One region of the Rhodobacter sp. 4.3.4 genome, then DNA from elsewhere that is predicted to be linked to it. Evidence: riboswitches for the same ligand, from Rfam matches in the RefSeq annotation. Region 1 holds a riboswitch; the other holds the start of a gene.
What was found. Region 1 has a riboswitch for cobalamin ahead of AC4PTB_RS10910 (hypothetical protein). Riboswitches for the same ligand answer to the same signal wherever they lie in the genome.
Positions count from the first base shown of each region.

Region 2: it holds a riboswitch for cobalamin, as region 1 does, so the genes downstream of both, AC4PTB_RS12705 (cysteine-rich small domain-containing protein) here and AC4PTB_RS10910 (hypothetical protein) in region 1, are expected to answer to the same signal.

Region 1 is NZ_CM178967.1:2,246,837-2,261,501, forward strand. Features, by position in the region: gene AC4PTB_RS10880 (ABC transporter ATP-binding protein) at 1-516, shown strand, start outside; gene AC4PTB_RS10885 (ABC transporter substrate-binding protein) at 538-1,464, shown strand; gene AC4PTB_RS10890 (FecCD family ABC transporter permease) at 1,470-2,513, shown strand; gene AC4PTB_RS10895 (short-chain fatty acyl-CoA regulator family protein) at 2,518-3,954, opposite strand; gene aceB (malate synthase A) at 4,109-5,731, shown strand; gene AC4PTB_RS10905 (isocitrate lyase) at 5,855-7,465, shown strand; gene AC4PTB_RS10910 (hypothetical protein) at 7,541-8,683, opposite strand; cobalamin riboswitch at 8,782-8,983, opposite strand; cobalamin riboswitch at 9,155-9,341, shown strand; gene AC4PTB_RS10915 (ribonucleoside triphosphate reductase) at 9,437-11,467, shown strand; gene nrdD (anaerobic ribonucleoside-triphosphate reductase) at 11,485-11,673, shown strand; gene AC4PTB_RS10925 (anaerobic ribonucleoside-triphosphate reductase activating protein) at 11,666-12,283, shown strand; gene AC4PTB_RS10930 (short-chain fatty acyl-CoA regulator family protein) at 12,296-13,678, opposite strand; gene AC4PTB_RS10935 (acyl-CoA thioesterase) at 13,795-14,178, shown strand; gene AC4PTB_RS10940 (MmgE/PrpD family protein) at 14,208-14,665, shown strand, end outside.
Region 2 is NZ_CM178967.1:2,584,948-2,599,612, forward strand. Features, by position in the region: gene acs (acetate--CoA ligase) at 1-600, opposite strand, end outside; gene AC4PTB_RS12680 (SulP family inorganic anion transporter) at 905-2,554, opposite strand; gene AC4PTB_RS12685 (HugZ family pyridoxamine 5'-phosphate oxidase) at 2,641-3,120, shown strand; gene AC4PTB_RS12690 (glycosyl hydrolase family 28-related protein) at 3,130-5,421, opposite strand; gene AC4PTB_RS12695 (lysine--tRNA ligase) at 5,659-7,263, opposite strand; gene AC4PTB_RS12700 (tellurite resistance TerB family protein) at 7,367-7,789, shown strand; cobalamin riboswitch at 7,857-8,043, shown strand; gene AC4PTB_RS12705 (cysteine-rich small domain-containing protein) at 8,128-8,472, shown strand; gene dacB (D-alanyl-D-alanine carboxypeptidase/D-alanyl-D-alanine endopeptidase) at 8,463-9,911, opposite strand; gene AC4PTB_RS12715 (nicotinate-nucleotide adenylyltransferase) at 9,902-10,531, opposite strand; gene AC4PTB_RS12720 (diguanylate cyclase domain-containing protein) at 10,609-11,670, opposite strand; gene AC4PTB_RS12725 (heme NO-binding domain-containing protein) at 11,667-12,257, opposite strand; gene AC4PTB_RS12730 (DUF4153 domain-containing protein) at 12,320-14,074, opposite strand; gene AC4PTB_RS12735 (HAD family hydrolase) at 14,131-14,665, opposite strand, start outside.

The DNA.
Region 1 (14,665 bases):
CAGCCGGGGGAATTCGGCCTGACGGTCCGGCAGATCGTCGCGCTGGGGCGGTTGCCGCATCGCCGCGGCTGGGGCGCGGGGCTGGCCACGCCCGACGGCGCCGATGCCGCCCTTGTCGATGCGGCGCTGCACCGGCTCGACCTTGCGCCGCTCGCCCAGCGCAGCTTCGGCACGCTCTCGGGCGGCGAGCGGCAGCGGGTGATGATCGCGCGCGCGCTGGCGCAGCAGCCGCGGGTGATCGTGCTCGACGAGCCGACGAACCATCTCGACATTCGCCATCAGCTTGACCTGCTGGCGCTGCTGCGGGGCCTTGGGCTGACGGTGATCACCACGTTGCACGACCTGACCCTGGCCGCCGGCTTTGCCGACCGGGTGCTGGTGCTGCACGAGGGCCGGATTCTGGCCGATGGCCCGCCCGGAAGCGCGCTGACCGAGACGGTGCTGGCCCGGGCCTTCCGGGTGCAGGCGCAGATCGACCGCAGCGGCGCCACCCCCCGGTTTTGCTTCCATCTCTGACCCTCCCGAAAGGACCCCCCGATGATCGCCCGTTCCCTTGCGCTTTTGTGCCTGACCGCCTCGGCCGCGCTGGCCGATCCGGTCAGCGTGCAAAGCTGCAACCGCACCGTCAGCTTCGATGCCCCGCCTGCCCGCGCGATCTCGAACGATGTCAACCTGACCGAGATGATGCTGGTTCTGGGCCTGCGCGACCGGATGGTGGGCTATACCGGGATTTCGGGCTGGAAGACGCTTGACCCCGAGATGCGGGCGGGCGTGGCGGAACTGCCCGAGCTTTCGGCGAAATATCCGACGAAAGAGGTTCTGGCCGCGGCCGAGCCGGATTTCTTCTTCGCGGGCTGGAACTACGGCATGAAGGTCGGCGGCGAGGTGACGCCCGAGACGCTGGCGCCTCTGGGCATCAAGACCTACGAGCTGACCGAAAGCTGCATCCATCTGGGGCCGCGGCCGCGCGCCAGCATGGAGGACATGTACACCGACATCCTGAACCTGGGCCGGATCTTCGGCGTCAGCGAGCGGGCCGAGGCGCTGGTGGCGGGCTGGAAGGCCGATCTGGCGCGGCTGACGGCGGGGGTCGATCACAGCACCCCGCCGCGGGTCTTTGTCTATGACAGCGGCGAAAAGGCCCCCTTCACCGCGGGCGCCCATGCCATGCCCAGCGCGCTGATCGAGGCCGCGGGCGGGCGCAACATCATGGACGATCTGGAAAAAAGCTGGGCCGAGATCGGCTGGGAAACGGTGGTGGAGCGCAACCCCGAGGTGATCGTGATCGTCAATTACGGCGATGTGACGGCCGCGCAGAAGATCGCCTTCCTGAAGGACAACCCGGCTTTTGCCGGGATCGCGGCGGTGCGCGATGACCGTTTCGTGGTGCTGGACTATGTCGAGGCGACGCCCGGGCCGCGCAATATCCGCGCCGTCGAAAAGCTGGTGGCGGGCTTTCGGTGAGGGATATCAAGACGCCCCGCCGCGGTCCTGCGGCGGGTGTGACGGCGCGGCTTGCCCTTGCGGCGGGGCTTGTCGCGGTGCTGATCGCGGTGATCGGCCTTGGCGTCAGCCTGGGCGCGGTGCGCATCCCGCTGACCACGGTCTGGGGGGTGGCGCTGGACCATCTGGCGCCGGGCTTGGTCACCCCGGACTGGAGCCCGGGGCGGGAAAGCATCATCTGGGAGATCCGCTTTCCGCGGGTGCTGCTGGCGGCGCTGGTGGGGGCGGGGCTGGGCCTTGTCGGCGCGGCGCTGCAGGCGGTGACGCGCAATCCGCTGGCCGATCCGCATCTGATGGGGATTTCCTCGGGCGCGGCCTTCGGGGCGATTGCGGCGCTGTTGCACACCGGGCTGTTTCTGGGGCTGCTGACGGTGCCGCTTCTGGCCTTTCTGGGCGCGCTGGCGGCGACGGCTCTGGTGCTCGGCGTCGCGCATCTGGCCGGCGCCAGCAGCGCCGAGCGGCTGGTTCTGGCGGGCGTCGCGGTCGGCTTTGTCGTGATGGCCGGGGCCAATATCCTGATTTTCCTGGGCGATCCGAAAGCCGCGCATACGGTGGTGTTCTGGATGCTGGGCGGGCTGGGGCTGGCGCAATGGTCGCATCTCCTTTGGCCCCTGGCCGTGCTTTTGCCCTGCGGGCTTTGGCTTTGGCTGCAATCGGGGCGGCTTGACGCGGTGGGGCTTGGCGATGAAACCGCCGCCAGCCTTGGTCTCGAGGTCGGCCGCTTCCGGCTGACGGTCTTTGCCGTCGCCGCGCTGATCACCGGGGTGATGGTGGCCTTTTCGGGGATGATCGGCTTTGTCGGCCTGATGATGCCGCATCTGGTGCGGATGGTGCTGGGCAGCGCCAATGCCCGCGTCCTGCCCGCTTCGGCCTGGGCGGGGGCGGTGTTCCTGATCCTGGCCGATCTTTGCGCCCGCATCGTCATGGCGCCCGAGGATCTCTCGATCGGCATCGTCACCGGCCTGACCGGGGGGCTGTTCTTCCTGTGGATGATGACCCGCCGCGCCTGAGCCGTCAGCCCGCGTCGAAACGAAACAGCGCCAGCGAGCGTTCGCGTTCGTTCACCTGCAACGGCCGGTTCACCGGGGCATGGGCGCGGGCGGTGCAATCGGCGCGTTCGCACAGATAGCAGTTCAGCCCGATCTCCACCGGCCGGGTGCGGGACAGGTCGATCCCCTCGGCATAGATCAGCCGCGGCGCATAGGCGACATCGCAGCCAAGCCCGATCGCCAGCCGCTGCGCCGGGGCGCCATGCGTGCCCCCCGCCCGTGTCACCGTGCGCGCCACCGAGAAGTAGCTCGCCCCCTCGGGCATGCGGATCACCTGCGTCTGCACCCGGTCGGGCATTTCAAAGGCGGCATGGATGTTCCAAAGCGGACAGGTGCCGCCAAAGCGCGAAAACGGAAACCGCCCGGCGCTGAAGCGTTTCGAAAGATTGCCCGCCCGGTCCACCCGCACGAAAAAGAACGGAATCCCCCGCGCGCCGTCGCGTTGCAGCGTCGACATCCGATGCGCGGTCTGCTCGAAACTGGTGCCGAAGCGATGCGACAGCAGCTCGACATCATAGCGGTTCGCCTCGCAGCTGGCCAGAAACCGGCCGTAAGGCATCATCAGCGCCGCAGCGAAGTAATTCGCCAGACTCACCCGCATCAGCGCCGCCGCCGCCGGGTCCTCCAGCCCCGCCTCGGCGATCAGCCGCGCCAGGATCGGCTCCTGCTCCAGACTGGCCAGCAGCACCCCGATCTGAAAGCGGCGGCTGGCCTGGCCCAGCAGTTCCGAAAGCAGCAATTCCCGCCGCTCGGGGTCATAGCGGCGCAGCTGGCCGCGCATCACCTCGGCCGGGTCGATCCGCACCGTCACCCCATGCGCCGCCAGCCGCCCGGTCAGCGCCAGATGCGGCTCGTGCCGGTGCAGGGCGAGTTCGCCCGCCAGATCCTCGGCGGCACGGTCGAGCGCGTCGACATGGTTGCGCCGGGCGTAAAACCAGGCCCGCACCGCCTCAACCGGGCGCGAGGTCTCGCCCAAAGCCTCGACCTTGTCGCGGTCGGTCAGCGGGTTCTCCTCGGCCATCGGCGCCAGCACCGCCGCGCGATGCGCCGCCTGCAGCCGCACGAAAGCCGCCGCGATCCGCGGCGAGGCCTGCAACACCGCCTCGATCTCGGCGCGCGGCACGGCATCGGCCCCGGCGGCGGGCGTTTTCAGCGCGGCGGCGAAATCGGCGGCCAGCTGCGCATCCGCGGCGGGCGAGAGTTCCGAGATGTTCAGGTCATAGACCTCGGCCAGCCGCATCAGCAGCTTGACCGAGGCCGGGCGCTGATCGGCCTCGATCAGGGTGATGTAGCTGGCCGAGACCCCAAGCTCTGCCGCCATCTGCGCCTGCGTCAGCCCCAAAGACTGCCGCAGCACTTTCAGCCTTTGCCCGATGACCAGCTTTTCCGCCCGTGGCGCCATGTGACAATCCTTACAGATTTCCCGCCTGTCACATGACGAAAGTGACAGAACAACCCAATGCTTTCAAACACATAATGCACATGCAGCGTAACATTACTAGCCTGACTTCACCCGAGTCACCCGGGGCCAGAAGCCCCGCCCCGAAAGGATCCCCATGTCGCTGGATTGCCCATCCCCCACTGCCCCGCCGCTGGTCCTGCGCAGCCTTCCCGGTCAGGATCTTGTGCTGACCCCCGAGGCGCTGGCCTTTCTGGCCGAGCTGCAAAGCCGTTTTGGCACCCGGATTCACGCGCTGATGCTGGCGCGCGCCCGGCGTCAGGCGCGGATCGACGCAGGCGCCCTGTCCGATTACCTGCCCGAAACGAAAGAGATCCGGCAAGGCATCTGGGAGGCCGCGCCGGTGCCCGAGGCCCTGCGCGATCGTCGGGTGGAAATCACCGGCCCGGTCGAGCGCAAGATGATGATCAACGCGCTCAATTCCGGCGCCCGGGTGTTCATGGCCGATTTCGAGGATGCGACGGCGCCGAGCTTTGCCAATATTGTCGCGGGCCATCGCAACATGCTCGACTACCGCGACGGCACGCTGGAGTTCGACGATCCGAAGACCGGCAAAAGCTATCGCGTCGGCGCCGATCCGGCGGTTCTGATCGTGCGGCCGCGCGGGCTGCACATGGCCGAGGCGAATGTGCTGCTGGCCGGGCAGCCGATCTCGGCGGCGCTTTTCGATTTCGGCCTGACGCTGTGGCATTGCGGCCGGGCGCTGGCGGCCAGCGGGCGCGGCCCGTTCTATTACCTGCCGAAGCTGGAAAGCCACCACGAGGCGCGGCTGTGGAACGAGGTCTTCGTCTTCGCCCAGGACCGCGTCGGGCTGGCGCGGGGCACGATCAAGGCGACGGTGCTGATCGAAACCCTGCCCGCCGCCTTCGAGATGGACGAGATCATCTGGGAGCTGCGCGACCATATCGCCGGGCTGAACTGCGGGCGCTGGGATTATATCTTCAGCTACATCAAGACCTTGCGCAACCACAAGGCGTTCACCCTGCCCGACCGCGCCGAGGTGACGATGGACCGCGCCTTTCTGGCCAGCTATGCGGCGCGTCTGGTCAAGGTCTGCCACCGGCGCGGCATCCACGCCATGGGCGGCATGGCGGCGGCGATCCCGGTGCGCGACGACCCCGAGGCCAATGCCCGTGCCTTTGCCCAGGTTCGCGCCGACAAGCTGCGCGAGGTGGGGATGGGCCATGACGGCACCTGGGTTGCCCATCCCGATCTGGTGCCGGTGGCGATGGCGGTCTTTGACGCCGAGATGCCGGGGCCGAACCAGATCCGCATTCCGCGCCAGGCCTGGCGGATCGAACCGGCGATGCTGTTGCGCCCGCATGAGGGCCGGGTGACCGAAGAGGGTCTGCGCACCAATATCTCGGTGGCGCTCGACTATCTGGCGGCCTGGCTGTCGGGGCGCGGCGCGGTGCCGATCCGCAATCTGATGGAGGATGCGGCGACGGCCGAGATCTGCCGCGCGCAGCTGTGGCAATGGCGCCATCATGGCGTGTCGGTGGCGCTTGCGGCGGGCGGCAGCCGGGCGGTGAGTTCCGACTGGCTGGGCGAGCTGATGCAGCAGGAAATCGCGGCGGTGCTGGACCGGATCGGCGCCAATGCCTTCCACCGCGGCCATTACGCCACCGCCGCGCGGCTGCTGCTCGAAGCCGTGACCGCCGAAACCCTGCCCGATTTCCTGACCACCACCGCCTATGCGGTTTTGAACGCGCTCGACTGATGGACCCGATCCCGCTGTTTTCGCCCTTTGGCGGCCCGATCCCCGAAGCTTGCCTGAGACCCTCGGCGCAACCTTTTCCCGCTTCCCCCAAACCCCGGGCAGAGCCCGTCGAAAGGAAACATCATGAAGAAAAGACAGACTTTTTCGGAAATCCGCTCCGCTATCCTGTGCCGCTACCCCTCCGGGGTCACGCCGGGTGGCGTGGCGGTCGATGACATCGTGCAGCTGCGGCTGCAAAACACCTGGGACACCCATCTCGACATCGCGCGCGAGATGGCCGGGGTGATGCGCGCCGACATGGCGGCCTATGACGCCGATCCGACGAAATTCACCCAATCTCTCGGCTGCTGGTCGGGCTTTCACGCTCAGCAGATGATCAAGGCGGTGAAACGGATGCGCGGCACCGCGCGCGGCACCTATGTCTATCTGTCGGGCTGGATGGTCGCCGGTCTGCGCAACCGCTGGGGCCATCTGCCCGACCAGTCGATGCATGAAAAGACCGCCGTCGCCGATCTGATCGCAGAGATTTATACCTCGCTGCGGCAGGCCGACGAGGTGGCGATGAACGATCTCTTCAAGGCGCTGAAAGCCGCGAAGACCGAGACCGAGCGGCAGGCGGCGATTGCGGCGATCGACGGGTTCGAAACCCATGTCGTGCCGATCATCGCCGATATCGACGCGGGCTTTGGCAACGAACATGCGACCTATCTGCTTGCGAAAGAGCTGATCAAGGCCGGTGCCTGCTGTCTGCAGATCGAAAACCAGGTCTCGGATGCCAAGCAATGCGGCCATCAGGACGGCAAGGTGACGGTCCCGCGCGAGGATTTCATCGAGAAACTGCGCGCCTGTCGGCTGGCCTTCGAAGAGCTGGGGGTGGAGGATGGGGTGATCGTCGCCCGCACCGACAGCCTGGGCGCCGGTCTGACGCAGAAGGTGCCGGTGTCGCAGCGCCCGGGCGATCTGGCCTCGGACTACATCAAATGGCTGGCGACCGAGCCGATCACGGCCGAAAACCCGATCCGCGAGGGCGAACTGGCGCTTTACCGCGACGGCGCTTTCGTCAAGCCGCAGCGGCTGGCGAACGGGCTGTTCCCGTTCCGCCCCGGCACCGGCCGCGCCCGGGTGGTGGAAGATTGCATCGCCTCGCTGACGCTGGGGGGCGCCGATCTTCTGTGGATCGAGACCGACACGCCGAATGTGGATGAAATCGCCGGGATGGTGGCCGAGATCCGCAAGGTCGTGCCCGATGCGAAGCTGACCTACAACAACTCGCCCAGCTTCAACTGGACGCTGAACCTGCGCAAGCAGGTGCGCGCGCAATGGCTGGCCGAGGGCACGATCACCGAAGACGCCTATCCGAACGGCCCCGAGCTGATGAAGCCCGACTATGACGACACGCCCCTTGGCCGCGAGGCCGATGCCTGGCTCAAGGCCTTCCAGACCGATATCGCGACGCGGGCGGGGGTGTTCCACAACCTGATCACCCTGCCCACCTTCCATCTGACCGCGAAATCGATGGATGAACTCTCGCGCGGCTATTTCGGCGAAGACAAGATGCTGGCCTATGTCGCCACGGTGCAGCGCGCGGAAATCCGCGGCGGCGTCTCGGCGGTGAAGCACCAGCACGAGGTCGGCTCGGATCTGGGCGACACCTTCAAGGAGATGGTCGCGGGCGAGCGCGCGCTCAAGGCGGGCGGGCATGCCAACACGATGAACCAGTTCGCAGCAGAGTAAACCAAAGGGAGGGCTGAAACGCCGTGCCGCCCCACGACCCCGGGGCGGCCGGTTCTGCCCGTTTCCGACCCCGGCTCAGGCGAAGACGGCGGGCACGGCGCCCTGCGGCCCCGCCCCGATCAGCGTCGCCAGGCTGGCCATCGCCGCCCAGTCGATGCCCTGCACCGGCGCCAGCCCGGCGCGGTGGCGCAGCAGCGCCAGCCGCTCCGCACAATCCGCAAGCGGCCCCGACCCCAGACCGCCCGGCAGGATCTGCCGGTCGGGCAAGGCCTGACGCAGCTGCGCGACCAGCTGCGCCGCGCCCCCCCCGGCGGCCCCGGCAGCCATCCGCGACCCGGTCACGATCACCACCGCCCCCGCCTCGTCGCGCAGCGCGGTCAGGATGGCCCCGATCGCGGGCTCAAGGATCACCCGCACCGACAGCCCCGCCAGCCGCAACAGATCCGCCTTCAGGATCGTGCCGATCATCTCGGTCTCGCCCGGGGGCAGCACAAGGCAGACCCGCCCGCGCGGATCGAGCGGCTGCGACGGCCGCCCCGCCCGCTGCAACAGGCTGTTGAGCCGGGTCAGGGCCAGCGCCCCCTCGGCCAGACCCAGGGCCGCGGCCGCCTGCATCTGGCCGAGCCGCTGCAGGCAGGCCTCGACGAAACCGGCCCGCGCCTGAAGATCGTCGCGCGCCAGCACCGGCAGGACCGGCTCGGCCGCGCAATCCAGCAGCCTTTCGACGAAATCGGGCACCCGCCGCAACAGGTCGGACTGCGCAAAGGACCCCTGCGCATGATCCTGCGCCAGATCGTCAAAGACGCGCTGCGCCAGCGCCAGCAGATCCGCCTCGGGCCGCCAGGAGGTCCCGGACAGCAGCTGCGCGGCGTGATGATGCAACACCGCCTGCCGCAGGGGCCAGCGGTCAAACCGGCGCCGGCCGGTCCAGCCGACCGCAAGCAGCCGTGCCCGCGCCAGCCGCGGATCGGCGGCGATCTGCCCCATCGCGGCGCAAAGCTGCGGCCCCGGCCCCTTGATCCAGGAGAGCCAACCGTCGTCGAGCGCGACCCCGGCACCGCTGAGCGCGAAATCGCCCGGCAGCGCCGCAAGCTCGGCCCGGATCGGCGCCCCCGCCGACGCAGGCTCCGCCGCGGTCGCGCGCCCGCACAGCACCAGCCGCAAAAGCCGTTGCCCCTCGCGCAAAGAATGTTCCATCGTATCCATTTTCACCGCCATGCGCGCACATCCCTGAACAAGGGCCTGAACAGGGGCGGGAAACGGCGACACGAACCAAGGCGCGGGCCTCAGGCTTCACGTCCCCCCGGTTCACCCCGCCCGAAACGTCTGCGATGGCAGGTCTCCTGGCTTGCGGGTCATCGCGCCCCCGGACCTTCCCGGGCGCGGCCCAGTGGCATTTCCGGCGTTGCTCGTCGCTCACAGTTGCGGGGGCAGCCGCGGCCTTGCCCGGACGGGCGCACCGCATTCCCTTTTCAGGCGCAGCCCGGAAGCGGCGCCACCATCGCGGCAAGGATGAAAGCAAGCGGCGGCGCTGTAAACGGGTTTGCGCCCCCCGGGGGCGTCTGCGCGGCACTCGGTCGCAGGCGGGGCGGCCAATCGCCTGTCTGCACGGGCCGGGACGGGCCCTGGGCTGCGGGCACGGCCGGGGCAAGGGGAAACTATATATTGACAGCAAGTGGCAATTGATTGCTATATCGTGACGCTCTGGGTCTTGCGGTTCGCCGCAGGCCAAGAGGGAAGCCGGTGCAAGTCCGGCGCTGCCCCCGCAACTGTAAGCGGCGAGCGCGGCTGATCACGCCACTGGGCCCCGGCCCGGGAAGGCCAGCCAAGCTGTGACCCGCAAAGCCAGGAGACCTGCCCGGAGCTGTTATGACCACCGCTGGCGGAGGGCCGTGCGGGGCGCTTTTCGGACCCCTTGCCGGGGCCGTTTCGCGTTCCCGTCCCTGCAAAAGCCCAAGGACGAGGACCGCGATGCCGATCGCCGATGTTGCTTTGACTGCCCCAGCGGGCTTTGCCACCGTGCGCAGCCGCGATGGCGCGCTTGTGCCCTTTGACGCCCGCCGCATCCTTGCGGCGCTGGCGCGGGCGGGCGATGCCAGCGGCGAATTCGGCGCCGCCGAGGCCGGGCGGCTGACGCAGGCGGTGCTCGACCGGCTGGCGCTGCAAACCCCCTCCAGCCCCCCCGATGTCGAGACGATCCAGAACACCGTCGAGGCGGTTCTGGCCGATACCGCCCATGTCGCCACCGCCCGCGCCTATGCGGTCTACCGCGAGCAGCACGCCCGCCTGCGCGAGGACCGCCGGGTGATGATCGATGTCGAACGCTCGGTCAGCGAATATCTGGAACGCTCCGACTGGCGGGTGAATGCCAATGCCAATCAGGGCTATTCGCTGGGCGGGATGATCCTGAACATCTCGGGCAAGGTGACGGCGAATTACTGGCTGAGTCACGTCTATCCGCCCGAGGTCGGCGCGGCGCATCGCGAGGGCGACATCCATATCCACGATCTGGACATGTTCGCGGGCTATTGCGCGGGCTGGTCGCTGCGCACGCTTCTGCACGAGGGGCTGAACGGCGTGCCCGGCGCGATCGAATCCGCTCCGCCCGCGCATCTGTCCAGCGCGCTGGGGCAGATCGTCAACTTTCTGGGCACGTTGCAGAACGAATGGGCGGGGGCGCAGGCGTTTTCCTCCTTTGACACCTATCTGGCGCCCTATGTGCGGCTCGATGGGCTGAGCTATGCGCAGGTCCGTCAGGCGATGCAGGAATTCATCTACAACCTCAACGTGCCCTCGCGCTGGGGCACGCAGACGCCCTTCACCAACCTGACCTTTGACTGGACCTGCCCCGAGGATCTGCGCGATCAGGTGCCCGTGGTGCAGGGCCGCGAAGTGGGGTTCACTTACGGCGATCTGCAGGCCGAGATGGACCTGATCAACCGCGCCTATATCGAGGTGATGACGGCGGGCGATGCCAAGGGGCGGGTTTTCACCTTCCCGATCCCCACCTACAACATCACCCCCGATTTCCCCTGGGAAAGCGAAAACGCCGATGCGCTGTTCGAGATGACGGCGAAATACGGCCTGCCCTATTTCCAGAACTTCGTGAATTCGGAATTGCAGCCGCATATGGTGCGCTCGATGTGCTGCCGGTTGCAGCTCGACCTGACCGAGCTGCTCAAGCGCGGCAACGGGCTGTTCGGCTCGGCGGAGCAGACCGGCTCGCTCGGCGTTGTCACGCTGAACTGCGCGCGGCTGGGCCATCTGCACCGCGGCGACGAGGACGAGCTGATGGTAGCGCTCGACCATCTGGCGCGGCTCGCGCGCACCAGCCTTGAGATCAAGCGCAAGGTGATCCAGCGCCATATCGATGCGGGGCTTTTCCCCTATACCAAGCGCTACCTTGGCACGCTGCGCAATCACTTCTCGACGCTCGGCGTGAACGGGCTGAACGAGATGGTGCGCAATTTCACCGCTGATGCCGAGGATATCACCACCGAGGCGGGCAAGGCGCTGGCCTTGCGGGTGCTTGATCGGCTGCGCGCGCAGATGGTGGCGTTTCAGGAAGAGACCGGCCATCTTTACAACCTTGAGGCAACCCCGGCCGAGGGCACGACCTATCGCTTCGCCCGCGAAGACCGCAAGCGCTTCCCCGATATCCTGCAGGCGGGCACGGCCGATCAGCCCTATTACACCAATTCCTCGCAGCTGCCGGTGGGCTTCACCGATGACCCCTTCGCGGCGCTGGCGCATCAGGAAGCGTTGCAGGCGAAATACACCGGCGGCACCGTGCTGCATCTTTACATGGGCAGCCGGGTCTCCTCGGCCGAAGCCTGCCGCAAGCTGGTGCGCCGGGCGCTGACGAACTTCCGCCTGCCCTATATCACCGTCACCCCCACCTTCTCGATCTGCCCGAAACATGGCTATATTGCGGGGGAACACGAATTCTGCCCGAAATGCGATGCCGAGCTGATCGCGAAGAAACGCGCCTGCACCTGCTGACCCCGAAGGAGAACCCGATGAACAAGCCGCTGGACCTGACCGAGCTGGACACTGCCCTGAGCCTTGACGATGCCGAACGCACCCGCTGCGAGATCTGGACGCGGGTGATGGGCTATCACCGGCCGATGGCCTCCTTCAACACCGGCAAGAAGGGCGAGGCGGCCGAGCGGGTCTATTTTTCCGAAGCGCGGGCGCATCTTGGCTGAGCTGGCGATCTCCGGCCTGGTGCGGCACTCGACCTGCGACTGGCCGGGGGAGCTGGTGGCGGTCCTGTTCACCCAGGGCTGCCCCTGGTCCTGCCGCTATTGCCACAACCCCGACCTGATCCCGGCCCGGGCGGGAACCCTGCCCTGGTCCGAGGTGCGGGCCTTTCTGGACAGCCGCCGCGGGCTGCTGGACGGGGTGGTGATCTCGGGCGGCGAACCGACCTTGCAGGCCGCCCTGCCCGCGGTCCTGGCCGAGATCCGGGCGATGGGCTTTCGCACCGGGCTGCACAGCGCCGGGCCTTACCCCGAGCGGCTGGCGCGCGTGCTGCCGCTTCTGGACTGGGTGGGCTTTGACGTGAAGGCGCCCTTTGCGGACTATCCGCGCATCACCGGCGTGCCCGGATCGGGACTGCGGGCGCAGGAAAGCCTGCGCCTGCTGCAAGAAAGCGGCGTTGCCCATGCGCTGCGCACGACGGTGCATCCGCTTCTGCTTGGCCCCGGGGATCTGGACCGGATCAGCGCCGATCTGGCCGGGATGGACCTGCCGATGGCCGAGCTGCAACCCTTCCGCGCCGAGGGCTGCATCGACACCGAGCTTTGCGCGACCTGAGCGCTTCGCCCCTCACTCCGAGCCGGAATAGGGGGCGAAGCGGGTTTCCTCGGGGCGCAGCCGCAGGGGCTTGCCCAGCGTCGGAAAGGCGCGCTGCGGGCAATCGGCGCGCTCGCACAGCTTGCAGCCGGGGCCGATCTTCGTGGCCAAATCGGGCGCGCGCAGGTTCATCCCGCGCGCATAGACCAGCCGGTCGGCATGCGCCAGATCGCAGCCCAGCGCGACGGCGAAGCGCTTTTCCGCCGCACCGAAGCCGCCGCCGCCCTGCCGCACCTGCCGGGCGATCCACAGATAGCTGCGGCCATCGGGCATCTGCGCCACCTGCCGCAAGATCTCGCCCGGGCGGGAAAACGCCTCGTAGATGTTCCACAGCGGACACGACCCGCCGATGCGGGAAAAGTGGAAATCCGTGGCCGATTGCCGTTTCGAGATATTGCCCGCCCGGTCCACCCGGATGAAGAAGAACGGCACGCCGCGCGCCTCGGGGCGTTGCAGCGTCGACAGCCGGTGGCAGACGGTCTCGAAACCGACACCAAAGCGGCTGGCCAGCAGCTCGATATCGTAAGACAGCGCCTCCGCCGCGGCCAGAAAGGCGCGGTAAGGCATGATCAGCGCCCCGGCATAATAATTCGCCAGCCCCACCCGCAAGAGCGCCTGCGCCTCGGGGTCGAGCTGCGTCGCCGCGCACAGCCGCGCCATCAGCCCGCCCTGCTCCAGAAGCGCCAGTTGCGTGGCGATCTGAAAGGCCTGCTGGCCGGGCGTCAGATGCGCCCCCAGATGCAACAGCCCCGCCCCGGGCTCGAACCGGCGCAGCGTGCCGCCCTCGGCATGGAGAATGCGGATGCCGTGCCGGGCCGCCAGACGCTCGGCCAAGGGCTGCGCCATCCGTCCCGCGGGCAGATCCGCCCCCACCGCCTCGGCCGCGGTATCCAGATCGGGGACATGGTTGCGGCGTTCGTAAAACCAGTCCCGCACCGCCTCGAAAGCGGCGGGGGTAGAGCTTGCAGGCGTGCTGATCTGCCCCGCCAGCGCATCGGCCCGGTCGGACAGATCGCGCAGCCGCGCCTGCATCGCCACGATCGCGCGCGCGACGGCGGGCATGTTCGCCGCGATCTCCCGCACCTCGGCGAGGCTCGCCCCCGCGCCCTGATCGGCCAGCGCGGCGCGCAGCTCGGCAATCAGCCGCGCCTCGTCGGCATCCGAAAACAGCTGCACATCCAGCCCGAAAGCGGCGTTGAGCTTGAGCAGCACCGGCACCGTCAAGGGCCGCTGGTTGTTCTCGATCTGGTTCAGATAGCTTGGCGAAATCTCCAAAGCGCGGGCAAGGGTCGCCTGGGTCAGGCCGCGATCCTCGCGCAGGCGTTTCAGCCGCACCCCCATGAATGTCTTCGTCATCTTCGCAACCTTCGCAATTTGCCGCGCCAGCCTTCACAATATAACGCATTATCAATACTTTAACGGAAGATCAAAAGCAAGGAAAGCTGCCTTTGCCAATCTTGCAAAGGTTTCCCATGTCCCTCCCCCCTGCCCCGCCGACCGTTCTGGTCGAGATGATCTTTCCCGATCAGGCGAACCATTACGGCACGCTGTTTGGCGGCCATGCGCTGGCACTGATGGCGCGGGCGGCCTTTGTCGCCGCCTGCCGCCGCGCCGCGGGCTCGGTGGTGATGGCGCGCTCGGAACGGGTGGATTTCACCACCCCGATCCGGGTCGGCGAGATGCTGGAGCTGCGCGCCGAGATCCTGCGCGAGGGGCGCAGCTCGATGACCGTGGCGGTGCGGGGCATCGCCCAGCCGATCGGCCCCGGCGCCCCCCGCCCGGCACTCGAGGGACAATTCGTGATGGTCGCTGTCGATGCCGACGGCCGCCCCCGCCCGCTTTCTTCCGCAATCTGACGACAAGACCAAAGACAAGGAAAGACCCGATGAAGACCCATGACCTGCGCAGCTACCGCTCGGCCGAGATCCTGCCGCGCGCCGACCAGCTGGCCTGGAAAATCGCCGAAGTGGCCGCCGATCCGGTGCCGGTGCTGCCCGAAGTGACCGAAATGATCATCAACCGGATCATCGACAATGCCGCCGTCGCCGCCGCCTCGGTCGGGCGCCGCCCCGTCGCCTCGGCCCGGGCGCAGGCGCTTTGCCACCCGATGCGGCGCGGCGCCACCGTCTTCGGGATGGCGCACGACACCCGGGTCTCGCCGGAATGGGCGGCTTGGGCGAATGGCACGGCGGTGCGGGAACTGGATTTCCACGACACCTTTCTGGCCGCCGATTACAGCCATCCGGGCGACAACATCCCGCCGATCCTGGCGGTGGCGCAGCACACCGGGCGCTCGGGCGCCGAGCTGATCCGGGGGATCGCCACCGGCTATGAAATCCAGGT
Region 2 (14,665 bases), 340 kb from region 1:
GCCACCGCGCGGCGCGGTGTCGGCGGTGATGACGAGCTTGGCACCGCAATCATTGATCCGGTTCGCCAGCGCATCGGGCGAAAAGCCCGCGAAAACAATGGAATGGATGGCGCCGATCCGGGCGCAGGCAAGCATCGCATAGGCGGCCTCGGGGATCATCGGCAGGTAGATCACCACCCGGTCGCCGCGCATGATGCCCTGCGAAAGCAGCACATTCGCCATCCGGTTCACCTTTTCGGACAGCTCCTTGTAGGTGATGTGCTTGGCCGGTTCGGCCGGATCATCGGGTTCGAAGATGATCGCCGTTTGCAGCGCGCGGTCGCGCAGGTGGCGGTCGATGCAATTGACCGAGGCGTTCAGCACGCCATCCTCGAACCATTTGATCGAGACCTTGCCGAAGGTGAAATCGGTATTCTTGACCTTGGTATAGGGGGTGATCCAGTCGAGCCGCTTGCCCTCGCGGCCCCAGAACGCATCCGGGTTCTCGATCGAGTCCCGATACATCTCCAGATATTTCGCGCCATCCGCATGCGCCGTCTCAAACCCAGCCGGAACCTCCCGAAGCGCAGGCGCGACGATCCCCTGATCTTGAATACCCATCTGTCCCTCCCTCTCTGACGGCGCGTCACGGGCCGCAGAAACCCGTCACACCCCAAGGCATCATTCCCCTAGGGCAATGTAAAGGGATTGTCACACCCAATGTAATTGTCCATTCCGACTGTGGGATTTTGTAAATTCGTTCACAGTCAGGTCCGGTTTTTTTGTAAATTTCTTGAGTTTCCCGTCCTGTTCACGCTTTCGGGAGCAAGGGCGCGGGCGCAGGCGGGAGAGCCGGGATGCGCCGCGGCGATCTGCCGCGGCGGGGCTTGTCGCGCAGGCATCCGCGACACGGGCCGAATCGCCCTCAGGCGGCGTCGAGCCTGGCCAGCGCCGCCTCGGTATCGGGGCAATAGCACAGCAGCGGTTCGGCCAAGCCCTGCGCGCGCATCGCCGCCTCGATCGCGGGCGTGGCGCCCAGCACCATCAGCCGCTCGCCCCGGCGCCCCAGTTTCTGCGCCATCTGTCCGATCATCCGCGCCCCGGTGCTGTCGACGAAGCCGACCTCGGACACGTCGAGCAGGATCGCCCGCGGATAGCTGGCGATCCGGTCCAGCACCGAGCCAAGCCGTGCCACCGAACCGAAAAACACCGCGCCGCGCAGGTGATAGGTGACGACATCGCGACGCGCGGGCCCGGCGCTGCGGGCATGCGTGGCGCCCTCGTCCAGCGCCGTCATCTCGGACATGCGACGGATGAAGACCAGCCCGCCCAGCGCGAAGCCGATCACGATGCCCTCGGCCAGATCGCGGAAAATCACGACGACGAAGGTCACGATCAGCACCAGTGCATCGCCCCTGGAAGACCGGATCAGTGCCGCCATCTCGTGCCGCTCGATCATGTTCCAGGCGACGATGCCCAAAAGCCCGGCCAGCGCCGCCAGCGGAATGTAGCCCGCCAGAGGCGCGGCGACGATCATGAAACCAAGGATGAACAGCGCATGAAACATCCCCGCCGCGGGGCCGCTGGCGCCGGCGCGGACATTGGTTGCGGTGCGCGCGATGGTGCCGGTGACGCAAAAGCCGCCAAACAGCGCCGCCCCCATATTGGCGATGCCCTGCGCGACAAGTTCCATGTTCGAGCGATGCTGCGTGCCCGACATGCCATCGGCAACCATCGCCGACAAAAGCGACTCGATCGCGCCCAGAAGGGTGAAGCTGAAGGCCCAGGGCAGCGCTGCCCGCAGCGTCTCAAGCGAGATCTCGGGCAGGGCCGGGGCGGGCAGAAGCCGCGGCAGGCCGCCAAAACGCGACTGGATCGTCTCGACCGGCAGGTTCAGCAGCGTCGCGGCGAGCGTGATCGTGGCGATGCCCAGAAGCAGGCTGGGCAGGCGGGGGGCAAAGCGCTTGAGCGCCTCGATCAGGAGGACGGTGGCCAGCGCCACGCCCACCGCGGCCGGGCTGACCGTATCCCGCGCCGCCCAGAGCGCGGCCAGTTTCTGCAAGATCGGCCCGGGCTCGCCGCCCGCCAGGGTCAGCCCGGCCATATCCTTGATCTGGCTGGCGAAAATGATCACCCCGATGCCCGAGGTAAAGCCAACCGTGACCGGATAGGGCATGTAGCGGATGGTTGATCCAAGCCGCAACAGCCCCAGCACCGCCAGCATCAGCCCGGAAAGGAACGTCGCCAGCACCAGCCCCGCAACCCCGGTCGTGGTGACACAGGCCATCACCAGCACGATGAAGGCCCCGGCCGGACCGCCGATCTGGAACCGCGACCCGCCCAGAGCCGAGATCAGGAAGCCGCCGATGATCGCGGTGAACAGGCCCCGCTCCGGCCCCACCCCCGAGGCGATGGCGATCGCCATCGACAGCGGCAGCGCGACAATCGCCACCGTCAGCCCGGCCAGGAGATCGGCACGCAGCCGCCCCAGATCGTAGCCCTCGGCAAAGGCGGTGACGGACATCGGCAAAAGGGGCTCGGCCCCGACCCTTGCGGGCAGGCTCTCGTTGCGCATGGCGACTTCTTCGTTATGGATAGGGGCAGCAAACAGCGCCGCCAGGGTCGCTGTCAAGCCTGATGCCCTCACCATTCGGAGAGCCGATGACCGAAACCCCGAAAGATCCCGTGCAACCCGCCGATGATCAGGCCCGGCAGCTGGCGCAGGACCTGATCACCGCGGCGCGGTTCGGCGCCCTGGGCGTGATCGACCCCGAGACCGGCTTTCCCATGGTCAGCCGCATCGCCCTTGGCGCGACGCCCGAGGGCGGGCTTTGCACGCTGGTCTCGGGGCTTTCAGCGCATTCGCGCGCCTTGCGGGAAGATCCGCGGGTCTCGCTTCTGCTGGGCGAGCCCGGCCCGAAGGGCGATCCGCTGGCCCATCCGCGCCTGACGCTTCTGGCCACGGCCATGCCCCTGCCCCGGACCGCAGCGCTGCATGCGCGCTGGCTGCGCGATCACCCCAAGGCGAAGCTCTACATCGATCTGCCCGATTTCTTCTTCGTCGGCTTCTCGTTGCACGCGGGGGCACTGAACGGCGGCTTTGGCCGCGCCTTTCGTCTTGCCCCCGCGGATCTCAGCTGAGGCCGCGCCTCAGTTCGGGGTGTCCATCCGGATCACCAGGTTGATCTTGCCCTTGGCGGCCTCGGGCCAGGTGACATTGACCAGCTTTTTCGACGTGCCCTGCTCGGCGGTGATGAAGGGCATGGCGGTCACCCGCGCCCCCGCGGCATTGGTGATCGCCCCCACCGCCACCAGGCTTTCGACATTCCGCGCCCAGCCGCCAAAGGGCAGATAGGCCGAGGCATCAGCGCTCCAGACCGATTGCGCGCTCGACTGCGTCACCTGCACCATCACCGGGTTCACCGTCATCTGGTTGACCGCGTTGAAGATGTTGTTCTCGAAGGTGATGTTGCGCATGCGGGAATAGTCGAGATCGGCAAAGCTCGTGTCCACCTTCTCGATCCGGTTGATATTGCCATTGAGCGACTTGAAGACATTGTTCGACACCGTCAGCCCCTGGATGTAATGGCCGCTGCCATAGGGCTTGATCGAGATCCAGGTCACCCAGGCCGCGACATCATCCATGATGCAGGTGTTGCCGGTCAGCGTCAGCCCGCCAAAGGAATATTGCGTGCCAAGGTTCGGATCGGGCGAATACTCATTCGTCCATTCGATGAAGTTGTTGTCGATGTAATTGCCGGTCACCGTCGACTGCACGTTCGGCGCGGTGAAGACCAGCCCCGGCACCCGCGGCCCGTCCACCTGCCCGTCGCCCTGAAACCAGTGATTGCCCACGATCACATGGCCGGTGCCGTCCAGGACCATCGTCGTGCCGAAACGCACGAAGCGCGAATCCCGGATCTTCGTGTCATTCGCATTGACATTGACACAGACCGAGGTCCGGGTCTCGACATTGACATCCATCTCGTTCGACAGGAAGTCGCAGCGGTCGATGTAAAGGTTCTGGCAGCCCCGCCCGATCGAGGTGATGGCGCGGTCCTTCGGCTTCACCATCCAGCAGTCGCGCAGCCCGAAGGTGTCGCCCTCGCGCGCCAGCAGGATGCCGCTGGCGAACCCGCCCAGCAGGAATTCGACATTGTCGATGGTGAAGCGGGACAGAGAGTCGAAGCCGGAAAAGTCGAGCGCATATTTGTAGCGCCGGAACGTGTAGCTGCGCGTGCCCGAGCCGCCGTAAAGCGGTTGCGACAGCGTCAGCTTGGCGGCGCCGGGATCGACCGCCTGCACATAGACCTCGCGGCCGACGCCGGTGCCGCTCACCCGCGCGCCCACCGGGATATTGGCGATATTGGTCACATTGCTCAGGATCGTCGGTTGCGCGGTGGAATAGGTCGCGTTCGAGGTGACGGTGACGGTGGCCCAGGCCGCAGTGTCGCTGACCGAGATCTGCCCGTTCGCCAGCACCCGCCGGTTCGCCCAGCTCGAGGTGTCGGGCACCGCCGCCCTGACATCGATCGGCCCGGTCAGCTCGACGCGCCGCCCGCACAGGTCGAAAACGTTGTTGTCGGTATAGGACAACAGCGCCTGCAAGCCCTTCTTCAGCCCCAGCTCCTCATCGCCAAAGGCTTGCGCATAGGTCGGAAAATCGAAATTCTTCTGCAGCACCAGCCGCGCCGCGGTCGGCATGCTCAGCGTGCCGGTGAAGCGGATCGGGCTGTCGATCGACAGCGACGAGGCGATGCGATAGCTGCCCGCGGGCACGACCAGGCTGCGCCCGTCGGCGGCGGCATCGGCGGCCAGAAAGGCGGCGCGGTCATCGGTCGTGCCGTCGCCTTTCGCGCCATAGTCGCGCACATCGACCACATCCATCAGATCGCGCAGGAAGGCCTCGGTGATATCCTCGATGACGATATCCTCGATCCGCACCACGCCCCCGGTCTGCCCGGTCAGATCAAGCCCGAAATGGCCATAGGCGGGTGCCGTGCCCCAGGCCATGTCAACGCCCGTGCGCGTGCCCGAGCCGACGATCGCCTGCACCGTCACCACCTTGCCATAGCTGGTCAGCGTGACCGAACTGCCCACTTCGACCAGCCCGGTCACATGCGCATTCGCCGCGCTCATCGCATAGCCCGCGATCCGCACCGCACAGAAATTGCCCGAGACCGCCTTCACCTTGGCGGTGATGCGCAGATAGACGCCGGGCAGGATCGGCGTCTGCCCCATCCAGCGCAGCTTCTGCGTGCTTTGGGTCTTCACCAGCTCCAGACAGGAGCCGAAATCGGCATCCGCCGGCACCAGCACCGCATTCGCAGCCCCGGCATAGCTGGCCGAGCCCGCCGTGCCATTCTCGCTCGACCATTGGCCCAGCCCCAGTTCGAACGCAGGGGGGGTCAGGTTCACCCCGTCAGTGATCGCGATATTCATCCCAGACTCCTTCATGTTCAGCCCCCCGCGCCACGGCAGGCGCCCACCGGCCGCGGCGCGAACACGCCGCGCGACCGCCCATGGCGCTGCGCAGGATCGGGGATTTCACCGGGAGATCGCACCCGGTCCAAGCAGAACTAGCCGCGAAGATTGAAGAAGACCTGACGACAGCGCGCGCTGCCCGGGCCCCGGACAACGCGCGCAAAGGTATTTCTTATCAGTGATTTAAGACCGTAATCAGGGCTTGATCAGCCCGCCCGCCAGCGCGGTCTCCATCAGCGCGATGGTTTCGCGCACGCCATAAAGCGCGATGAAGCCGCCAAAGCGCGGCCCTTGGCTTTGGCCCAGCAGCACTTCGTAAAGCGCGGTGAACCAGTCCCGCAGCGGCTCGAACCCATGCGCGGTGCCGACGGCGAACACGATCGTTTGCAGCCCCTCGGACGGGTCTTCGAACTGCTCGTGCAGATCGGTCGCAGGCAGCGCCTTCAGCCGCGCCAACAGATCCTCCATCGCCGCGCGTTCCTTGTCCGTGGGCAGCCGGAAGGTCCGGGTCGGCGCGACGAAATCATGGAAATAGCGCACCGCAAAGCCCGCCGCCGCGTCCAGATCGGGATGGGTCTCGGGCGTGGCTTCCGGCGCATAGCGCTTGATGAAGCCCCAAAGCCCGGCCTTGTCGCTTGCCCCCGCCACCGAGGCGAGGTTGAGCAGCATCGCAAACGGCACCACCAGGTTCGACTCGGGCGGCTGGCCGCCGTGGATGTGCCAGACCGGGTTGTCGATCTGCTTCTCGACCGGCTGGGTCGGATAGGCGCGCAGCTGCTGGTGGTATTCATCCACCGCTTTCGGGATCACATCCCACCACAGCCGCTTCGCCGTCTTCGGCTTTTGATACATGAAATAGGACAGGCTTTCGGTCGCCGCATAGCTCAGCCATTCGTCGATCGTCAGCCCGTTGCCCTTCGATTTCGAGATCTTCTGCCCCTGATCGTCCAGGAACAGCTCATAGGTGAAATGCTCGGGCTTGCGGCCGCCCAGCACCTCGCAAATGCCGTCATAAATCGGCGTGTTGGTCGAGTGGTCCTTGCCATACATCTCGAAATCGACATCCAGCGCCGCCCAGCGCATGCCGAAATCGGGCTTCCACTGCAGCTTCACCTTGCCGCCCGTCACCGGCAGCGTCCATTCGCGCCCGTCCTCGTCGTCAAAGGTGATCAGCCCGTTTTTCGCATCGACATGCTTCATCGGCACATACAGCACGCGCCCGGTTTCCGGGTGGATCGGCAGGAAGCAGGAATAGGTCTGCTGGCGCTCTTCGCGGAGGGATTTCAGCATGATCGCCATGATCGCCTCATAGCGTTCGGCGCAAAGCATCAGCATCTCGTCGAACTTGCCGGACTTGTAATAATCCGTCGCGCTGGCGAATTCATAGTCGAACCCGAAGGTGTCCAGAAACCGGCGCAGCATGGCGTTGTTGTGATTGCCGAAACTGTCGAACTCGCCGAACGGATCGGGCACGGCGGTCAGCGGCTTCTGGATATTCGCGTAAAGCAGCTCCTGCTGCGGCACGTTTTCGGGCACCTTGCGCATGCCGTCCATATCGTCGGAAAAGCACAAAAGCCGCGTCGGAATGTCCGAGATGATCTCGAAGGCGCGGCGGATCATCGTCGTGCGCGCCACCTCGCCGAAGGTGCCGATATGCGGCAGACCCGAGGGGCCATAGCCGGTCTCGAACAGCACATGGCCCTTTTTCGGCGGCGCCTTTTCGTAGCGTTTGAGCACCCGGCGCGCTTCCTCGAAAGGCCAGGCTTTGGAGTTCATCGCAGCGTCGCGCAGGGTGGTCATGGCAAATCCTCATCCGGGCGCCCCATGCGCCTCGCGCCTGACCTATTGAACGAGGCCTGAAACGTCAATAATTCTTGCGGCAGAGCCAGAAAAGGAAACCCCCGTGACCGACACCCTTCCCTCGCTTTCGCCGCAGGATGCGCTCGTTGCCGTGATGGTGGCCGTTTCGGCCTCCGACGCCACGATCCGCACCGCCGAGCTGGTCGCCATTGAGCGGATGGTGAACCACATGCCGATCTTCGCCACCTATGACATCGACCGCATCCGCATCGTGGCGCAGACCGTCTATGCGCTTTTCGAGGAGGAGGAGGGGCTTGCCGCCCTGTTCGGTCTCGTGCGCGAGGCGCTGCCCGAAAAGCTCTTCGAGACCGCCTATGCGCTGGCCTGCGACGTGGCGGCGGCCGATGGCGTGCTGCACCAGCCCGAATTGCGCATGCTCGAGGAAATCCGCGACGAGCTGGCGATCGACCGGCTGCATGCGGTGGCGATCGAATGGGGCGCGCGGGTGCGTCACGTCAAGCTCTGACAGCCGCCCGATGCGGACAAGACCCGCATCCAGCCGCAAAGCCGATTGACACCGCCCCCGCCCGCCCCCATCTTCAGCGGGCCTTGGTCCTGCGGCACGCTGCCGCAGGGTAATAGGGAAGCCGGTGCAACTCCGGCGCTGCCCCCGCAACTGTAAGCGGCGAGCCTTCTGCAACACCCACTGGCCCCGGCCGGGAAGGGGCAGCAGGCGCCCGAGCCGCAAGCCAGGAGACCTGCCAGGCCAAAGACCATCCCGGGCGGCGGGCCCGGAGGCATGGAGCCCGCCTGCGCGGGCCGCGCCTGTCCGCCCTCGGCCCGACACAACGGAGCGGCCAGGCCATGGAACCGAAAGACACGACGACGAACACCGCCTTCAAGGGCTACACGAACACCAGCTGCCCGTTCCTGCCCTGCCATCCGGGGGTGAAACGCGCCTTCAACTGCCTGTTTTGCTACTGCCCGCTGATCGCCTATGAATGCCCCGGCCCCTATCAGACCTACACCGACCGCAACGGGTTGACGCGCAAGGATTGTTCCGCCTGCACCCTGCCCCATGACGGGCACGAGCAATCCTGGAACTTCATCCAGAAATGGCTGGAATACCCGCAGCCCTGGTCGGGCAAGCCGCAGACCGAACCGCCCACCGCCCGCCCGCGTCCGCCGGGATCGACCGATCAGCCGTAAAGCGTCGCCCAGCGGGTGATCAGCTGGCTTTGCAGCAGTTTCGAGCGCCCGACCCAGCCGCGCGAGCCCTCCGCCTGCTCGGCGTCGCGCGATTTCGCCCGCCGCGCCAGATCGCCGGTGAAGATCGCGAAGGTCAGCTCGGTGCCGTCGGGCGCCGTGATATAGCCCGTCAGCGTCGAGACGAAATTCAGCGTCCCGGTCTTCGCATCGACGCGGATCTGCGCGCCCTTGACCTTGCCGCCCGCCTCGTCGCGCAGGTTGAAGGGCTTCATCAGGCCCCGCAGCCCGACCTTCGGCCCCAAAAGCGTCACCGCCTTGACCATCTCGATCGGCGCGATCCGGTCATCGCCGCCCAGCCCCGAATGATCGACAAACCGCGCCCGCGTGCCGCCCAGCCGCCCGCTCAGCCAGTCGCTCATCGCCGCCCCCGAGGCGCCGCGCGCCGCATTCGCCCCCCGCGCCGCCGTCGCCGTCATCCCCACCGCCTCGGCGGTGATGTTGGTCGAATATTTCATCATCGAGCGCAGGATCTTCGGCAGCACCTCCGAGGGCTGGCTCACCAGCACCTGCGCCCCCGCGGGCAGCGCCCGCACCGGCTCGGGGGCGGGCAGATCGATGCCGCGCGCCCGCGCCAGCGTCTGGAACACATCGCCCGCATAGGCCTCGGGCAGCCGCACCGGCAACCAGCGGCTGCCGTCCTTGCCCAGCGCGCTTGCCGCCACCGTCCAATGCTCGCGCCCGCCCGCCTGCCGATACTCGAACAGCGGCGCCTGCCGCGATACCGCCGCCACCTCGGCGGTATAGACCTTGGGCACATGGCGCTCGGACCGCGCATCCATCGCCAGCGCATAGCCGCCCTTGGCCCGCTTCCACTCGAAATGGACGCGGTTGTAATTCAGGATCAGCCCGGAAATCGCCGGGTTGTAGCCCACATGCACCGGCTGATCGGCCGCGATCGCCTCGGCATAGGGCAGCGCGCCGCCCCAGACCAGAAACCGCCCGCGCACGCCGGTCACGCCCCGTTGCGCCAGCGCCGCCGCCAGATCGGCCAGCCCGTCGGTGCTCAGCGTCGGATCGCCGCCCCCCGCCAGGATAAGATCGCCCTCGACCCGCCCGCCCGCAACCGGCCCCGTCGCCAGCACCCGGGTCTGAAACCGGAACTGCGGCCCCAGCGTTTCCAGCGCATAAAGCGTGGTGATCGCTTTCGCGGTCGAGGCGGGCGCCATCGGTTTCGTGCCGCCGCGCGCCTCCAGCACCAGCCCGCTGCGCGCATCGGCCACCACATAGCCGACATCGCCGCCCAGCCGCGCTGCCGCGATCAGCTCCTCGCCCGACAGCAGCCGCAGCGCCGCCCCCTCGGCCCGCAAGACCGCAGGCATGGCCAGACCAGCCCCCGCCCCCAGCATCCCGCCCAGGATCTTCCGCCGCGTCACGTCCATGCCCGTCTCCCTTCCGCTGCGCCGCGCCAATCGCCCCCGGCCCGGATCGCGGAGGAGGACAGGTCCGACATCGGCATCTGCACGAAACACCAGGCGGGCAAGTCCGCGCAAGCCAGATGCCGCGCCTGCGCCGCCCCAAGCCGGGCGCGCGCGAAGATCCGGGCCGCAAGCGCCTGCCGCGCCACCATCCGATGCCCCGGCCGCGCCAGCACCCCCACCGGCACCGCCGCCAGAATCGACCGCCAGTCCTCCCAGCGGTGGAACTGCGCCAGATTGTCCGCGCCCATCAGCCAGACGAATCGCACGCCCGGATAAAGCGCCTTCAGCCGCGCCAGCGTCTGCGCCGTGTAGCGCGTGCCCAGGCCCGCCTCGAGCCCGGTGATCACCACTTTCGGATCGGGCATCACCCGGCGCGCCCGGGCGATGCGCTGCGCCATCGGCGCCGGACCGCGGCTTTTCAGCGGATTGCCCGGGCTGACCAGCCACCAGACCTGATCCAGTCCGAAGCGGCGCAGCGCCTCGCGGGTGATATGGGCATGCCCGGCATGGGCCGGGTCGAAAGACCCGCCCAGAAGGCCGATGCTCTGGCCGCGCGTGGCGATCGGAAACCCCTGTTTCATGCCCCTGCCCTACCCGATCGCTCCGGGCTGCGCCACCGGCTTGTGACAGCGCCGCAACAGCCGTTCGGGCTGGCGGTTCAGGTCTGCGACCGCGACCCGAAACGCAAAGGCGCAATCGTCCAGCGCCCGCGCCCGGCGCGTTTCGATTGATACATCGCCGCATCGGCCTCAGCCATCAGCTCCTCGGCCAGGGCCGGACGGCATTCCAGCGCAATCGCCACCCCGACCGAGGCCGAAATCCGGCAATCCACCCCGTCCAGCCGGATCGGCTCCTCGATCCGGCCGATCAACCGCTCGGCCATGGCTTCGATCATCGCCCGCTCGACCGGGCCGCGCAGCAGGATGATGAATTCGTCCCCGCCCAGCCGCGCCACAAGATCGCCGCGCCGCACCTCGTCGCGCAGCACCTGCGCCGCCCGCACCAGCACCGCATCGCCCGCCGCATGGCCCAAAGTGTCGTTGACCTGCTTGAAGAAATCCAGATCGATATGCAAAAGCGCAAAGTTCCGCCGCCCGCGCGTCGCCGATTTGACCGCATGGCCCAGCGCCGCATCGAAAGCGCGCCGGTTCGCCAGCCCGGTCAGCGGGTCCAGCTGCGCCTCGGTCTCGGCCTCGGCCTTGGCCAGCCGCAGCCGCCCGGTCAGGGCGGTCAGCTCGCCCAGCACCGCCGCCTTCGCCTCGGCCAGAAACAGGAATTCCATCGCCAGATCAGAGGCGGCGAAATCCGCCTCGGTCAGGCCGAAATAACGCACCGCCTCGGAAAGCTGGATGCCGAAGGACAGGTTCACCAGCACATCGGCCTGTTCGCCCGGGCCCAGCGCCACCGCAAGGCCGCGCAGGTTGAACATCGGATAGCGCACCAGCGACATCACCAGCCGCCGCCCGGTCAGCCCGACGCCGCGCCCCTGCTCGACGCCCCGCGCCCGGCGCAGGGTGAAATATCGTGCAAAATCTGTGCCTTCCGCCCGCTCCGGCCCCTGACCAACGATCCGCGACAGCGTCGGCCCCATGGCGCGAATCCGCCCGCGCGCATCCAGCCACAGAAACATCGGCATCAGCCGCGCCAGCATCTCGGTGTTCAGCGTCAGCACCGGCTCCGGCACAGGGATCGGCGCGGCCACAGGCTGGATCCGGGTCATGAGGCCTCTCCCAGCTCGGGGGCGGCCAGATCGAACTGGCGCGCGGCGTGATAGGTGGTGAAATGCAACTCGACCTGCACCCGCTCCGTCCCCTCGCGCGGCTCGAGCAGATCGATCAGCACCAGCGCGCCGTAATCATCGGCCATCGCCCGCATCAGTCCGGCCATCACCGCGCCCCAGCCCGGGAAACGGCCCCGCACCAAAAGCGTGAACCGCCCCGGCGCCTCCGATTGCAGGGTCAGTTCCGGCAATTCCAGATCGGGCAGCGCCATCTGCGCACGGCCCTGCAGATCATCAAGCGAAAACAGGAATTCCAGATAATCCGGGCCACCAAAGCGCAACAGCCGCCGCAGCGGTTCGGTCTGCGCCACTTCCGCACCGATATCTTCCAGCAATTGCTCGCGCGTCTTGCCGGTCAGCCCCTCGGCCACCGCCAAAAGCGCCTCGGTCGTGTCATCGGCATAGGTCAGCATCGCCTCGAACCCCTCGGGGCCAAGACGCAGACGATCGGCCACCTCGCGCCAGATGGCGCTGCCGTGGTGCTTGCACAGGAAAGCCTGGATGGATTTGTTAACGATGCCGAGCATGGACCCTCCTCGCGCGGAGCATAGCGCAACGGCTGTTAACAAACCCCCAATCTGGAAGCGTTTTAAGGCGTCATGCCGATCTGCCAGCGGCCCAGCCGCAGCACCTGCAGCGTCACCGGCGCGGTTTTGACCCCGCCCGCGCGCAGGGTCGCGATCATCTCGGTCACCGTCACGCTTTCCTTGTCGGCCTCCGACAGCGCCTCGGTGTCGCCGAGCAGGATCTGCCCGCCGCGCACCCAGTCGCCGCTGTCCAGACGCCGCAGCACCTGCACGCCATCGGCACGGAAAAACTCGGCCGCATTCAGGAAAACCGCTTCAGGTCCGGGGGTTTGCGGCAACAGATCGGCAAGAACCAGCGCACAGCGGCCGCTGCCGCCGCCCGCCGCGACAGCGCAGCCGCCCAGATCGGGCGAGCGCAGATCCCCCGCCAGCCTCTCGGCCAGCCCCGCGGGCCAGGCCGCGCCTGCAGGCCACAGCGGCACCGCCGCCCGCAGCCGGTCCAGCGCCGGCGCCCCGGTCTCGGCCGCATGGTCGAACTGCCAGCGCCCCTCAGAGGTCTCCAGCAGCTGCAGCCGGTCCGCCAGCGCGGCCTCGTCGCGCGCCCGCAGCCGGTCCAGCCCGCGCTGCCCGGCAAGGCCCCAGTCGTGCCGCATCTCCCACAGCGGCAGCTGCGCCACCGTCATCCGCCCCGCCTCGAACCGCGCCAGCTGCGAGCGCACCGCGATCGCCTCGGGCGAGAGAACCGGGCTCAGCCACAGCACCGCCAGAGCCAGGATCGCCAGCGCCATCGCCACATTCACCCGCCGCAGCCGCGCCCGCCAGCTCCGCCCGAAGCCCAGCGCCGCCAGATAGCCCAGCCCGTAGCCCGCCACCACCAAAGCCAGCGCCGCCGCCGCCACCCGTTCGGGCGTCCAGCCATATTGCCCCACCCGCAAGGCCAGCGCCCAGATCGCCAGCCCCGCCAGCACCGGCACCAAAACCATCAGCCCGCGCGCCGAGAGGGTCAGGATCAGCCCCTGCGCCGCCTCGACATCATCCTCGTCCGCCACGATCGAGATCAGCCCGATCGCCGCGATCGCCGTCGCCAGCAGCGCCGAGGCCGCCGAGATCTCGCCAAAAAGCGCGCCAAGGCCGCGCAGCGGCAGCGCCGCGACAAAGACCACCACGACGCCCAGCACCAGCGGCGTCAACAGCCGCAACAGCCGCAGCAGAAGATAAGGAGAGACGGTGTCCGACAGCTCCGTCACCACCGCAAACGCCAGCCCCAGCACCGCGCCCGAAATCAGCCACAGCCCCAGATCGTCGCGCAGCACATCGCGCAGCACCGTCACGCCCACCAGCTGCAACAGCGCGCTCAGCAGCCACAGCACCAGAAGCGCCGTGGCCACGAACAGCCCCGCCGAGACATAGCGCACGACAATGTTCCAGCTTTCGGTGAACAGCACCCGGTAATCGGTCAGCCCGGCCCGCCCGCCGATCCCCCAGCCCAGGACGAAAGGCACCGGCATCATCGCCAGCACCGCCATCGCCATCCCCAGATGCCCGGTCTCCAGCATCTGCGCCCCGGTCTCGAAGCCAAGCCCCCGCAGCGCGGTCATCCCGCCCGCCACCGCCGCGATCGCCGCGCCCGCAAGCGCCGCCCGCCGCAACCCCAGATCGGCCGCCATCGCCAGCGTCGCGAAAAAGAAGGCCCCGGCCCCGACCAGCGCCGGCACCGCCAGCCGCCAGGTCTCCAGCGCCCCGAAGGCGTCGAAAAGCCCCCAAAAGGCGAAACCACCCAGCATCCCGATCAGGATGAACTGCACCCGACTGCTCATCTGCGCCTCCGTTTTGGTCAGCTTACCCAGCCCCGAGGGGATTGGCGAGCCACCGGTCAAAGTCCCGCCAGCCAGCCCGCCAGACCGTCGATCGTCGGCAGGACCACATCGGCCGCAGGCGCCAGCACCTCGGCCGGGGCCGGGCCGGTCAGCACCGCCACCGCCCGCATCCCCGCCGCCCGCGCCGCCGCCATGTCGTGCAGACTGTCGCCCACCATCACAACTTTTGCGGGAGAAACGCCCAGATGCGCGGCAAAGGCCAGCAGCTGGCCCGGGGCGGGCTTGCCGCCAAAACCGCTGTCATAGCCCGCAATGAAGTCGAAGAACCCGGATATTCCCTCGCGCTGCAGTTGTGCCCGCGCCGAAGATTCGCTGTCGTTCGTCGCCACCCCCAGCCGCAAACCGGCCCCCCGAAGCCCGCCCAGACAGCATTCCAGATCCACCGCGGCCACCTGCGGGGCGCGACATGCCGCCGCATCCAGATCCCGCACCAGCGCCGAAACCGACCGCCCGGGCAGATGCGCCACGATCCGCTCGGCCACCTCCGCCACCGTGCCCGCGATCACCGGGGAATGGCACTCGAACCGCCCC